DNA from 4 places in the Paenibacillus durus genome. Region 3 is predicted to be linked to each of the others. Evidence: riboswitches for the same ligand, from Rfam matches in the RefSeq annotation. Region 3 holds a riboswitch; each other region holds the start of a gene.
What was found. A riboswitch is a leader RNA that binds a small molecule or an ion and turns the genes downstream of it on or off. The one in region 3 is predicted to bind cyclic di-GMP.
Positions count from the first base shown of each region.

Region 1: another riboswitch for cyclic di-GMP. It lies ahead of PDUR_RS26140 (fibronectin type III domain-containing protein); the one in region 3 lies ahead of PDUR_RS28595 (glycosyl hydrolase).
Region 2: another riboswitch for cyclic di-GMP. It lies ahead of PDUR_RS29605 (anti-repressor SinI family protein); the one in region 3 lies ahead of PDUR_RS28595 (glycosyl hydrolase).
Region 4: another riboswitch for cyclic di-GMP. It lies ahead of PDUR_RS18905 (thiamine pyrophosphate-binding protein); the one in region 3 lies ahead of PDUR_RS28595 (glycosyl hydrolase).

Region 1 is NZ_CP009288.1:5,893,023-5,896,423, forward strand. Features, by position in the region: gene PDUR_RS26140 (fibronectin type III domain-containing protein) at 1-2,017, opposite strand, end outside; cyclic di-GMP riboswitch class I at 2,102-2,188, opposite strand; gene PDUR_RS26145 (IS5 family transposase) at 2,430-3,401, shown strand, end outside.
Region 2 is NZ_CP009288.1:376,248-379,648, reverse strand. Features, by position in the region: gene PDUR_RS01785 (aldo/keto reductase) at 91-1,065, shown strand; gene PDUR_RS01780 (helix-turn-helix domain-containing protein) at 1,230-1,574, shown strand; gene PDUR_RS29605 (anti-repressor SinI family protein) at 1,670-1,822, opposite strand; cyclic di-GMP riboswitch class I at 1,849-1,938, opposite strand; gene PDUR_RS01775 (2-oxoglutarate dehydrogenase E1 component) at 2,421-3,401, shown strand, end outside.
Region 3 is NZ_CP009288.1:1,282,017-1,285,417, forward strand. Features, by position in the region: gene PDUR_RS05825 (sugar phosphate nucleotidyltransferase) at 1-1,316, shown strand, start outside; cyclic di-GMP riboswitch class I at 1,472-1,553, shown strand; gene PDUR_RS28595 (glycosyl hydrolase) at 1,566-3,377, shown strand.
Region 4 is NZ_CP009288.1:4,349,545-4,352,945, forward strand. Features, by position in the region: gene lspA (signal peptidase II) at 1-311, opposite strand, end outside; gene PDUR_RS18900 (TraR/DksA C4-type zinc finger protein) at 524-1,249, shown strand; cyclic di-GMP riboswitch class I at 1,396-1,493, shown strand; gene PDUR_RS18905 (thiamine pyrophosphate-binding protein) at 1,649-3,292, shown strand; gene PDUR_RS18910 (carboxymuconolactone decarboxylase family protein) at 3,391-3,401, shown strand, end outside.

The DNA.
Region 1 (3,401 bases), 1.4 Mb from region 3:
TCGTTATGGTGTAGGTCGGGTTTGTCGGAGCTTGCAGCGTTTGACCACTCAGCGTTACCGTAATCCGGCTGCCTTCCGACGACTCGCCAAAACGGGTTGAAACCGAATGAACTTCATACGTGTAATCACCCGGCGGCATGCCGGTATACGTAACGGTTAAGCCGCTTACCGTACTTTTAAGCACTTTTTGACCATCCACGATCTGGTAAACCTTATAGCTTGTCGCATAGTCGGATGCAGCCCAAGTCAAAGAAAAATCGGTCGCATTTTTAATCGTTTGGATCAGATTGGCCGGCGGCTCCATGGTCGGAAAAATGAGCGTAAAGGAAACCTGGGTTCCTTCCGCCGATTCCCCGAACCGGGTAGAGAAGGAATGAACTTCATACGTATAATTCCCTTGCGGCTGATTGGTGTAAGTGACAGTAGTGCCGGTTACCGTGCTTTTCAATACTTTTTGTCCGTTAATAATTTGATAGACTTTGTAACTGCTGGCGTTTGCCGAAGTCTCCCAGGTCAGGACCACATCATTAACGTTTTTGAGCGTATAGTTAACAGCGGCCGGCGGCTCCATTGTTACGGAGCTCAGAGTAACTGAAACCTGACTTCCTTCCGCTGATTCCCCGAAACGGGTAGAGAAGGAATGAACTTCATACGTATAATTCCCTTGCGGCTGATTAGTGTAAGTGACAGTAGTGCCGGTTACCGTGCTTTTCAATACTTTTTGTCCGTCAATAATTTGATAGACTTTGTAACTGCTGGCGTTTGCCGAAGTCTCCCAGGTCAGGACCACATCATTAACGTTTTTGAGCGTATAGTTAACAGCGGCAGGCGGCTCCATGGTTACGGAGCTCAGAGTAACTGAAACCTGGCTGCCTTCCGCCGATTCCCCGAAACGGTCACTATAGGAATGTACCTCATAGTGGTAATCCCCGGCCGGTTGGTTCGTATAGGTGACAGCTGTTCCGGTTACCGTGCTTTTCAGTACGAGCTGCCCGTCGATGAGCTGATAGATTTTATAGCCTGTAGCATTTGAAACGGTACTCCATGTTAAAACCACGTCGTTGACGTTTTGCAGTTTATAAGTTAGATTGCCGGGTGCCGTCATAGTGACATCCCCGACAGTTACCGTTAAACGGCTTCCTTCCGCCGATTCGCCAAAACGACTGCTGTAGGAATATACCTCATATACATATTCTCCAGCCTCTTGATTGGTAAAGGAGACGGTTGTACCGGTTACCGTGCTTTTTAATACTTTTTGACCGTCAGCTTGGATTTGATAGATTTTATAGTTCGTGGCGTAACTGACTGCATTCCATTTCAGGTTGATGTCGTTGACGTTCGCCAGGCTAAACGTGAAGTTGCCTGGAGCGGCCATGACTGGAAGGACGACATTAACGTCGACAGGTGCGGATAGAGGAGATTCACCAAAGGCGGAATTCGCCGCACTAACCGCGTACGTAGCTGTTCCCATTGGAGCATTGACGACTGTATATGTATGTGTTGCCTGGGATTTTATCAAGGTTCTTTGTCCATCAGCTTGAACTTGATAAAGATTGTAACTTTGGGCATACGCAGAAGTGGTCCAGCTCAGGACAATATCGTTGCCGTTTTGAATCGTGTAAGTCAAGGTTGGCGCCGTCATGTCGGGATAGGTGATATTCACCGTGATTGGCGCGCAGGGCCCTGACTCTCCGTCCGGACTTAAGGTTGAAACCACATAAGTATATGAACCTTCCGGAAGACCGTTAATGGTAAAGGAGGTCGTTGTCATTGTCCCCCGCTCGATCAGTTGGCCATCCGTAATCTCATACACCTTATAACCAGTAGCCCCAAACACGGAGCTCCATGTCAGCTTGACATCGGTTGGTGTCAGGAGCTGATAGGAAAGATTGCTTGGAGGCAGCACGTTATTGTTTGTCTCAGCCGCAAACACATTTAGAGCGGGAAACAAGACCTGGACCATAAGCATCATCGAAACCAGGAAAGAAAGTCTTTTGGAGGATTTACGTTTTCTCATGTGTTCCTACCTTTCTTTGATATAAGGATAATAGACAAAAAAAATGAACCTCAGACAAGGCTCATAGTAAAAGCTATGATTCCTTGTGGCAACCGGCTGCCTTCCACATGGATGTGGTTCAGGCCCTTGGCTTTGCGTCTCATGATTTCTCATGATTTGCCTTTTTCACTGGGTTGTGACTGAAGTTCTATTTTTATAATAGGTATCTATTCCTGTAATGTGAATAGGTCGTAAGAACCATGATCGGTCTAATCTGCTATTTTCCCATAGATGACTTGCCTGCGGTACTTAGGGCTTGCTGAATAAACAAAAACTCTTACTCCCACAAGGAATAGAAGCCGTTTTTGTCGAAATCATCTGCAAGGAAATACTCGAAAAATGCAAAAAACCCTTGCAGATGGAGTGAATTATCATGTTTGAACGGATAGAATCGACCGACGATCTTCTCAAAGATTTTTACCTGCCCTTTGGCGGCAAACTGAACCCCAACAATCGGTGGGTGAAGCTGGCCAAACTCGTTCCCTGGGAGCAAGCGGAAGAAAAATATGTAAAGGTGTTCGGCGCACCCGACGAAGGGCAAAAGGCGTATTCGGTACGTTTGGCTTTGGGCTCCCTGTTGATCAAGGAACGTCTAGGCTTAACCGACCGGGAAACCACTTTGCAGATCATGGAAAACCCCTATTTGCAGTATTTTCTGGGTTTTGGCGGTTACGTGGACAAAGAGCCCTTCCATCATTCCTTGATGACTCACTTTCGCGACCGGTTGGGTCCCGACATCCTTCACGAGATCAATGACTGGATCATAAAAGAAGGGCTGAAGGCCGAGCAGGAAGCAGCAAAAGCAGCGGCTAAAGCCAAGGAACAAACACGTGATGACGACGATGATCACCCGGGGGGTGGACAAATGGTCATGAAAATGGACGACACCCTAACGATTCTGGAAGTGGATACCACGCCGGAAAAGTCTCAACAAAAGGGCAAGGCCAAGTCCCTCTTTCGTCTTCTTCCCAATCCCGACGCACAAACCCATCGCGGCACGTTGATGCTGGATGCAACCTGTGCGCCTGCCGACATCAAGTATCCGACAGATCTGGGGCTATTGAATCATGCTCGTGAAATCCTGGAAGGTATCATTGACGCATTGCATCAGCCGCTGATCGGTCTGGCGGAGAAGCCGCGCACGTACCGCAGACAAGCCCGTAAAGCGTACCTGCTTGTATCTAAACAACGCCAGCCCAAAGGTAAAACGATCCGCAAAGCGGTCAAGAAGCAGCTCGGCTATGTGGGTCGGGATCTGCGAATCATTGAAAACCTGAGCCAGCAAACCTCGCTGAGTACTTTGAGCAAAATGACCTATCGCCGTTTGCTAGTCATTCGCGAACTG
Region 2 (3,401 bases), 910 kb from region 3:
CCGCTTCTTAAGCGATTAAAAGTATCATACCGGCTTCCAAAGTTGTACAATATCTCTGAAATCATCTACCACTATGACGGAGGGATTGAATTGAAAACGTTACCGCTTAACAAGCGCGGAATTCCCGCAAGCCGGCTTGTCCTGGGCTGTATGGGCCTTGGCGGAGGCTGGGACCGCGAGGCGATTACTAAAGAGCAAATCAAGGAAGGACATGAGGCTGTCGAAGCGGCGCTCTCCATCGGCATCAATATGTTCGATCACGCTGATATTTATACCCGCGGCAAAGCGGAGCAAGTATTCGGCACCGTCCTTAAAGAACGGCCGGAGCTGCGTGAACGGATCATTCTTCAATCGAAGTGCGGCATTAAGCTGGCCGAACCCGGCGAAAGCTCCAACGTGTTCGATTTCTCCAAGAGCCATATCCTAAGCAGTGTGGACGGCATCCTGTCTCGTCTGGGAGTAGAATACCTGGATATTCTGCTGCTTCACCGGCCCGATCCGCTGATGGACCCTGAAGAGGTGGGCGAAGCGCTTCACCTGCTTAAGCAATCCGGCAAGGTGCGGCATTTCGGCGTCTCCAATATGAGCCAGGGGCAAATCAAGCTGCTTCAGGCATACAGCGAAGAGCCGTTTATCGTCAATCAGTTGGAGATGAGCCTTGAGAAGATCTACTGGCTCGATTCGGTCGTAAGCGTCAATCAGCAAGCCTGGAGAGAGCAAGGCATGCCCGAAGGAACGATCGAGCACTGCAGGCTGGAGAATATCCAGCTTCAGGCGTGGGGGCCGCTGGCCCAGGGCAAATACAGCGGACGCCCGCTGGACGGAGAATCCGAAACGGTCCGCAGCACCGCGCGCCTTGTCCGTACGCTGGCCGATGAGAAAGGGACGACCCCGGAAGCGATAGTCCTCTCCTGGCTGATGACGCATCCGGCCGCGATTCAGCCCGTTATCGGAACGGTAAGTCCGAAGCGCATCGCAGCCTGCGAAGGCGCGGACAAGCTTACGCTTACCCGTAAGGAATGGTATGACCTGTACGTCAGCTCCCGGGGCGTGCGGTTACCTTGACGATTCATCGGCGCGCCGCCGCAGAAATCGAAGGGATAGAATAGCGTCCAGCCGGATTATAGCTTTCGGATTCGTTAGAAATTCTGGAAAATGCCTGCTTTGCCTTGTATGCAGACCTTTGCTATACTAGTACCAAAAAAACAAGGAGGGGGGCGTAACTCATCGTGCCAGATAATATAGGACAACACATTCAGCATCTTCGTCTGGAGAAGGGCTTGTCTTTATCCGAGCTGGCCAGCAAGGCTGATGTGGCCAAATCATACTTGAGCAATGTTGAACGCAACATTCAATCCAACCCCTCTATCCAATTCATTGAAAAAATTGCCGAGGCTCTGGACGTTCCCGTTCACGTTCTTCTCTATGGAGAGAACTCCGATACGCAGGAGGAAATGCTGGATTCCGAATGGTTCAAGCTAGTGCAGGAGGCTATGGCTTCAGGCGTCAGCAAGCGCGAGTTTAAGGAGTTTCTGGATTACCAGAAATGGCGTCTTGAACAGAAGGACCAGTAATCCAGTAAAGCCCACAAACATAAAGAGGACATGACGCCGCGCCGCCATGTCCTCTTTCAAATATCAATTGATAATGCCCTTTCAGACCCCTCTTGCTACATTGCCTTAAGTGTCCTGTCATTGAAGAACCGACGAATCTCATCCACTTGAAGCCCTTGCTTCTTGGCTTTCAGAAGCAAATACACCCATTCCATATCAAGCTCTAACGTCTGCAGCTCTCCGATGTTCCCCTGGTTGGACTTGTCCAAAAAATCTCCTCCTAAGATTTTTGTCCCCAGGCAGTCCGGCCGTCGTAGTATATAAAAATAACCTTAGACCCGTGACTTTGTGCCCCTGCCTTTCAGCAGGTTTACCTTTTACTGGACCCTTGCATTCAAGGATCTGATATTGATTCTCATCACAATGAGTCTTGCAAGAATATTATACAAGAAGTTCGTCCTAAAGTGTGTCGAATTTTGGAAATAAGTAAGTATGCGCGGAGAAAAAATAGAGTTGATCAAACGGCACCCGGCAGTAGAAATAATTTGAACATATGTATGATCTTAGTAGTATGAATGAACTATATACGACAAATACCCATTTTTCAAGTCTGTTAACCAAAATTTTTTGGAAATAGCGAATCATTTGTTTGGTTATTTGGTCCTGTACATAATTATGCCTTTTTTCGAACGGATTGGACGAAAGCTTGAATTGATTACAAATGTTGAAAGGAGCACAATAGGATGAGGCATTAGCTTTATAATGGTTTGTCTTTGTTATAGAATGTAAACGTAACCACCGCAGCTCCAACAGAGGGCCTCCTTAATCAGCGCCACCTTTGGAGCTTAACCGTTAGGAGGATGTTTCATGTCAGCCAAAGAGTCCTACAACGAATCCGTCTGGAGCAAGTATTACGGTCCCAATCTGGGCTACATTCAGGAAAAGTACGAACATTTCGCCGAAGATCCTTTTTCAGTGGAAGCCCACTACCGCGAACTATTCACCATCTACGGTTCTCCTCCGCTGACATCCGAGGCTGCAAGGACTCCCGGACCGGCCTTGCCCGCCGATACCGATTGGCTTCGCAAAGCGGTTAGAGCTTCCAAGCTGATCGCAAGCATCCGCATTTTTGGCCATCTGGCAGCCGACATCGACCCGCTGGGACAGGGTCATACCTCCATGGCCAAATGGCTGGACCCCGAGACTTATGAGCTTACGCGCGAAGATTTGCTTGCCCTGCCGGCTTCGCTCATCTGGGAGAACGCTCCGCAGGATGTGCTGACCGGCTGGGACGCTTATCACCGGATGCGCCAAACCTATACCAAGACGATTGCCTACGAATTCAGCCATGTCCACGACGAACAGGAGCTTCGCTGGCTGAACAGTCAGGCCGAATCGGCCACCTCGCCCGCTCCGCTCACGCCGGCGGAACGCAAAGGGCTGCTGGGCCGGCTCATCCAGGTGGAGCAGTTCGAGACATTCCTGCATAAGACATTTGTCGGCCAGAAGCGGTTCAGTCTGGAAGGCAATGATGCGCTTGTTCCTATGCTGGACGAAATTGTCCGGGCGGCCGCGCATGACGGCGCGGAGCATATCCTGATGGGCATGGCCCACCGGGGCCGTTTGAATGTGCTCGCGCATATTTTGGGCAAACCGTACGATATTATTTTTTCCGAATTCCACCATTCTCCGAACAAGGAGCTGTTCCCGTCCGAAGGGTCCATGGGCATCAACTACGGCTGGACCGGAGATGTAAAATACCATTTGGGCGCCGACCGTGCGTTCCATGAAGGCGAGACAGTGCGCGCCCGTCTGACGCTTGCCAACAACCCGAGCCATCTTGAATTC
Region 3 (3,401 bases):
ATTCACGTTCGAAACAGTTCCTGAAGGTGCTGGAAAGCCCGCTTGGCGAACCTGAATCGATGGTCCAGCGGGTATGGCGGCAGCTGGAAGAAGCGGGACTCGCGGAATCGTCGTATCTGGCGACAGGACGCGGACAGGTGGAAATGATTCAGAGTCAGCTGGGCACCGACGTGAAGATTATTATCGAGCCTGAACGCCGGGACACTTTTCCGGCGATTGCGCTCACGGCCGTCTATCTGTATTCGGTAGAGGGCGTGCGGCCGGATGAGACGGTGGCGATTCTGCCGGTCGATCCTTATGTGGAAGGCTCCTTCTTCGGATCGGTTTCGCAGCTTGAGCAGGCGCTTGACGACAGCGGCGCAAACCTGGCGCTGATCGGCGTCGTACCGGAGCTGCCTTCGGAGAAATACGGCTACATTATCCCTTCGAGCGCTGATGCTCAGGAGAATGGAGTCATGCCGGTGAGCGGTTTCCTTGAGAAGCCGGACCGCCTGCGCGCCGAAGAGCTCATTGGACAGGGCGCTTTGTGGAACTGCGGGGTATTCGCCTTCCGGCTCGGATACCTGCTTGATATTTTGCAGCAAAAAGGCCTGCCGCTGACCTACGAAGAGCTGCAGAAGCAGTACAAGCTGCTCTCTTCGATCAGCTTCGACTATGAAGTGGTTGAACGGGAAGACAAAATCGTTGTTCAGCCGTACGACGGATTCTGGAAGGATCTGGGCACCTGGAATACGCTGACCGAAGAGATGGCGAGCAATCAAATGGGCAAGGGCGTTCTGACCGAGGATTCCTCGACAAGCTGCCTTGTCAACGAGCTTGATATTCCGATCACGGTAATCGGTGCTCAGGACCTGATTATCGCCGCGAGTCCGGACGGTATTCTCGTCACTCACAAATCGGAAAGTCCGCGCATCAAAGAGGTGCTGAAGGGCACGGAACAAAGACCGATGTATGAGGAACGCCGATGGGGCCACTACCGGGTGATCGATTACGTCAAATACCATGAAAGCAATGAAGTGCTGACCAAGCGGATTTTTATTGCCGAAGGAAAAAATATCAGCTATCAGTACCATCTCAAGCGCAGTGAAATCTGGACGTTCATCAGCGGGGAAGCCAGCATCATTCTTAATGAAAAAATGCACAAGGTAAAAGCGGGAGATGTTGTGCGCATACCGGAAGGAACGAAGCACAGCATTCTGGCTCTGACCGATGTGGAGTTTATCGAAGTGCAGACTGGATCGGAGCTGGTGGAAGAGGACAACATCCGCATTACGCTGGATTGGAAGGACATTGAACTGCACCAGTTTATTTCTTGAAAAAAAGTTTGATATTGATAGGCAGAATTGTTATTTAACCAATTTTACCGGCCATTAAACAGGTCTTTCGACTTATTTATTAAGGATTTATGAAAAATGGACTTCATGAATAATTAAATAACGTCGATATGTACGGTAGAAGGTTAAGCCTTCGACTACGACAAAGGCAAACCTATCGTGAGGTAGGGACGCAAAGCCATAGGGCCTCTTAATTAAGGAGGAAGCCTGGTTACCGAAAGGGAGATGGAATTGAAAGTTCTTCGTATGTATCGACTGTTCTTTGTTATGCTATCCCTGTGTCTGCTCTTGACATTTGTCCTGCCTGCGGGTACAGGAAGCCTGGCGATTGTTTCGGCTGCGGAGGCTCAGGGGAGCCCGGTCAATCCTGATGCTTCTCCCGAAGCGGTCAAGCTGCTGAGCTACCTGTACTCCATTTCCGGAACCCGCATTATTACCGGCCAGCATGATTATCTGGAAAGTCCGGACGAGTTCAACTACAAGCTTCAAGTAACGAGCGGCAGATATGCAGCCCTACATGGATATGAGCTTGGGGCGATTAACGGCCAAACGGACGGCGCCGTGACCTGGATGCGGCAAAATATCGTCAGCAGCGCCATCAAATGGTATAAGGACGGCGGCATCGTCGCCATGACGTACCACGCAAATCTGCCCGGTACGGCTTATAACTGGACCAATGTGCAAAAATCGCTGTCCCAGGCCGATTTTGACAAGTATGTCACTCCTGGAACTACGCAGTACAACAGCCTGATCACGGAACTCGATAAAGTGGCGGTATCGCTGAAAGCCCTGCGCGATGCTGGGGTTCCCGTGCTGTGGCGCCCGTACCATGAAATGAACGGCAATTGGTTCTGGTGGGGCAAGAAGAACAATTTTGCCGCTCTGTGGAATATTATGTATGACCGCTTTGTTAATGTTCATAAGCTTAACAATCTGCTGTGGGTATGGAGCCCGAACGCGCCGAACAGCTGGGCCGATCCTTACGTCAAGACGTATCCCGGTGCGGATAAGGTGGACATTTTGGCGGCGGACATTTATAACAATGATTTCAATCAGTACTATTATGACAGTCTGCTGACTCTGGCCGCCGGCAAGCCGATTGCCATTGGCGAGAACGGACAAATGCCCGATCCGGCGATGCTGCCCAAATCACAGAGCAAATGGGTCTTTATGATGAACTGGGGCAAAATGCTGTACGAAAACAACAGCACGACTACAATCAAGAGCTTTATGAATAACGGATTCACCTTAACCCGCGATGAGGTTATAACGGGAATGGCTTCCGTAACGGTGCCGAGCCCAATTCTGATACAAGCGCCGTTACCAAGTCTGGCGCCAAGTCCGACACCGTCGCCTAGCCCGACGCCAACGCCGAGTCCAACGCCGACACCATCGCCGAGTCCAACACCGACACCGTCGCCTAGCCCGACGCCGACGCCAACGCCGACACCGAGTCCAACGCCGACGCCGAGTCCAACGCCAACACCATCGCCTAGCCCGACGCCAACGCCGACTTATCAGCCGATAGGAGAAGGTTCGGGGGTGAATGATCCGAACAGCGCGAATCTGCTGCCACTACCTTCGGCCACGCCGGAGCCTTCGCAGCCCCGCAACGGGCTGATTGGCGAATATTTTGCCAATATGCAGCTTTCCGGAACGCCTGCACTGGTAAGAGAAGAATCGGCCATCGATTTTAACTGGGGAACCGGAACACCGGACAGCTCTGTCCACCCTGACTATTTTTCCGTCCGTTGGAGCGGTAAAATCAAGCCTCTCTACACCGAGAACTATTCCTTCTATACTAGTTCGGACGATGGCATTCGGTTATGGGTCAACGGGGTAGCGGTCATTACCAGTTGGTCCACTCAATACGGAGTAGAGCGGAAGGGAAGAATCGACCTGGAAGCCGGCAAACTGTATGACATTAAAGTAGAATATTACGACAATACGGGGAGCGCCAAAGCCCGTCTGATGTGGGAAAGCCCTAGCCAAATTAAGGAAACTGTTCCCGCGAGCGCGTTTTATCTTTCCGGATCGCTTTGATATATTTTTTACGAATAGTTTCAT
Region 4 (3,401 bases), 3.0 Mb from region 3:
GCCCGGTCGAGAAAGTTGCCGACTGCGCCGCCAAGCACGAGTGACAGCGCCAAGGGCAGCAATCGCCGCGTCCTTTTTACTTTGTTCAAATACCAGACGATTCCAATCAGGACGACAACCGTCACCAGTATGAGAAACCAGCGCTGGTCCTGCAGAATGCTGAAAGCGGCGCCGCGGTTTCGATGCGATGTGATAACAAAAAAGTTCCCGATTACCGGAATTTGTTCGTCGATTTCAAGGCGCGTGGAGATCAGATATTTCGTTCCCTGGTCAAGCAAAAATACGATTAGCGCGATCAGATAGTACACCACTTCAGCTTGTCACTCCGTTCTTATTTTTCCCACCCGAAAGCGGTCCAAAACGTGTATAAAAGACTTGTATATTGTAGCACAGGCGTTAAGAACCCGTCCATTGGAGCGCACCCCGAGCCTTGCTTATCAAAAGCACAATTTTCCAGCGGTAAAAAACCGGCCAATCGGCCAACCTAACAAGGAAAACGGCATATGGAAAGGAGCCGAGGCTAATGAATCACCTGTCTTCGGAACAGCTTGCCCACCTGCGCGGCCTTCTTATCCGCCAGCGGGACGATATCCGGCACAGGCTTAAGGAGAATGAAGATCACGGTCTTGAAGATTCCATGCGGGATATGTCGGGCGAATTGACCGAAATCGACAACCATCCCGGCGATGTCGCAACCGACCTGTATCATCGTTCTATGGATATATCGCTTCAAGAGCTTGAAGAACTGGAACTTAAGGATATAGACGATGCGCTTGAGGCGATGGACAAAGGCACATACGGCATTTGCGCAGCGAGCGGACAGCCGATTCCGTATGAGCGCCTGGCCGCCCTTCCTGCTACGCGCTATTCCAAGGAATACAGCCCCCGCCAGGAAAAGCCGCATACACGCCCGGTTGAAGAGGAATTTCTTACTCCTCCATTCGGGCGGAGCAGTCTCGACGAGCATGAGTATAACGGATTTGACGGCGAGGACGCCTGGCAGATCGTCGAGAGCTTCGGCACCTCCAACACGCCGGCTATGGCGGAGGGAAATAATATCGATTCTTACAATGATATGGAAATCGAAGCCGATGACCCGGATGGCTTCGTCGAGCCCTGGGAAAATTTCATCGCCACGGACATAACGGGCAATCATGTTACCGTCGTGAAGGGACATCAGTACCAGAGTTACATGGACAGCGGAGAAGGCGATTACCTGCTTGATCCTTACGCTAACGAGAAGGAGTAGCCGCAAGGGCTGCTTCTTTTCTTTGCAATGAGTCTTTATGCTCAATAATCAATCATTTCGTCAAATTTCGAGCCTGTTTATATAAATATATTGACAAAACAAGGGCTAGGAATATATTGTAAGGGAAAATTGTTCTTTTTTATTAACCTTAATATGGGCAAAATTCTCCGAAAGGGAATGACGCAAAGCCATGGATCTACAGTCTCAGTTCTTCCCTTGAGACCATGACAGCCAGGTTGCTGAAGAACCGGGACGACTGCATATCAAGCGTCCTAAATGGTGATTTGTCAACCGACCTGTACTCTGTTTTGAGTACAGGTCTTCTGTCATTTGTTATTCTGATCTACCGGTTTTACTTCGAAGGATCGATAACATGACAAACAATATTTAATTTGTGAGGTGGATCTTTTGAAGACAGTCGCAGATTATATGGCGGAAGCACTACGCAATCTCGGAGTAACGCATTCTTTTGGCATTATCGGTAAATCTATTTGTCCCATAGTTCTTAAGATGGTGGATTATGGTATTGAGTTTATTCCCGGGAGACATGAATCCAGCTCTGGATTCGAAGCTTCCGGCTATGCCTTAAAGACCGGAAATCTAGGCGTCGCTTTCGGTACTTCCGGTCCGGGGGGGACGAACCTCCTCACAGCGGCGGCACATGCCAAAGCCAATAACCTCCCTGTGCTGTTTATTACGGGGCATCAATCCATTCAGGAGCTCGGAATTCCCCAATGCCAGGATTCCTCTTCGTATCTAGCAGATTTGGCGGACATGTTCAGACCCGCTACGCTCTTCAGCAAACTAATCGAACGCGGCGACCATTTCAGCACGATTTTTAACCATGCCATTTCCATTGCGCTGAGCGGCAAGCGCGGACCTGTTCATCTGTGCATTCCGTTTGATGTCCAGACAGAACCGCTTAAAGAATGCCGAATTGTTATCCCCGAACGCGAAACCCTTGTCAGTTACGCTAATTTTGACCGGGTTACGGATGCCATTAATCATTCCAGCAGACCTCTGATCATAGCCGGCAAAGGCGTCAACCGCTCCGGCACGCATACGGAATTGGTCCAATTGGCAGAGACTTTTAATATTCCTGTCGTTACTACTCCCGGCGGCAAAGGCGCTATTGCCTGGGATCATCCGCTGTACCATGGTCCGGTCGGTGTTGGCGGATGCAAGCATGGCGACGATTTATTGAACCGCAGTGATTTGTTTATCGTGCTTGGGTCGCGGCTTAGTGACATGACCATTTGTAACCTTAAGGCGGATAATCATCCAAAGACCTTAATTCAGTTTGATGTAGACCCTACCTTTGTGGGAAAAATACTAACCTCCCAGACGATTGCTGTCGGCGGAGATTTGCGCGATAACTTGTCGCTGTATCTCAAGAATGTTGATACTGCCGCTATTAAAAAACGTGAAACGGAGACGGCCGTTCATTATGCGGAAGAACTGCCCGATCTGCCCAAGCTTTCGCTGGCGTCGGTAATGAACACGATGAGCGATCTGATCCCTTATAACAATACCGTATTTGTTGATGACGGCAGCCATGGCTTCAATGCCGTGAAGTGGTACAACGTGAAGAAGCCGGGCAGTTTTGTCTTCGACGCCTACTTTGCCTGCATGGGCAACGCAATCGGCATGGCAATCGGAGCAAAGGTTGCTTCCCCTGAGGAAACGATATTTTGCATTACCGGCGACGGCTGCTTCATGATGCTCGGCACAGAAATTAATACTGCCGTTTGCAAGAATATCCCGGTCATTTTTATCGTTGTGAATAATATGCAGCTGGATATGGCGTTAAAAGGAATGGAAAAAACTACAGGCAGAATCGACGGAACTCTATTTGAAGTTCCTATGGATGCCGTAAAATTTGCCGAATCGCTGGGAGCTGCCGGCTACAAATGCGAGACCAAAGAACAATTTGCTGCTGCTATCAGCGAAGCTGTGGCTTTAAACCGCGTTGCCGTCATCGAGCTATTGACTGACCGTGACGAAGTGCCTCCTACCGCACACCGCACACTAAATCTTAATTAATAGTTTCACAGACAACACAAGCATATGCTTCCGAAGCAAGCTTTGACGAAAAGTAACCCGGGAAGCATAAGCCAGCAAAACTTTTAGGAGGCATCTCAATGAAAGACAA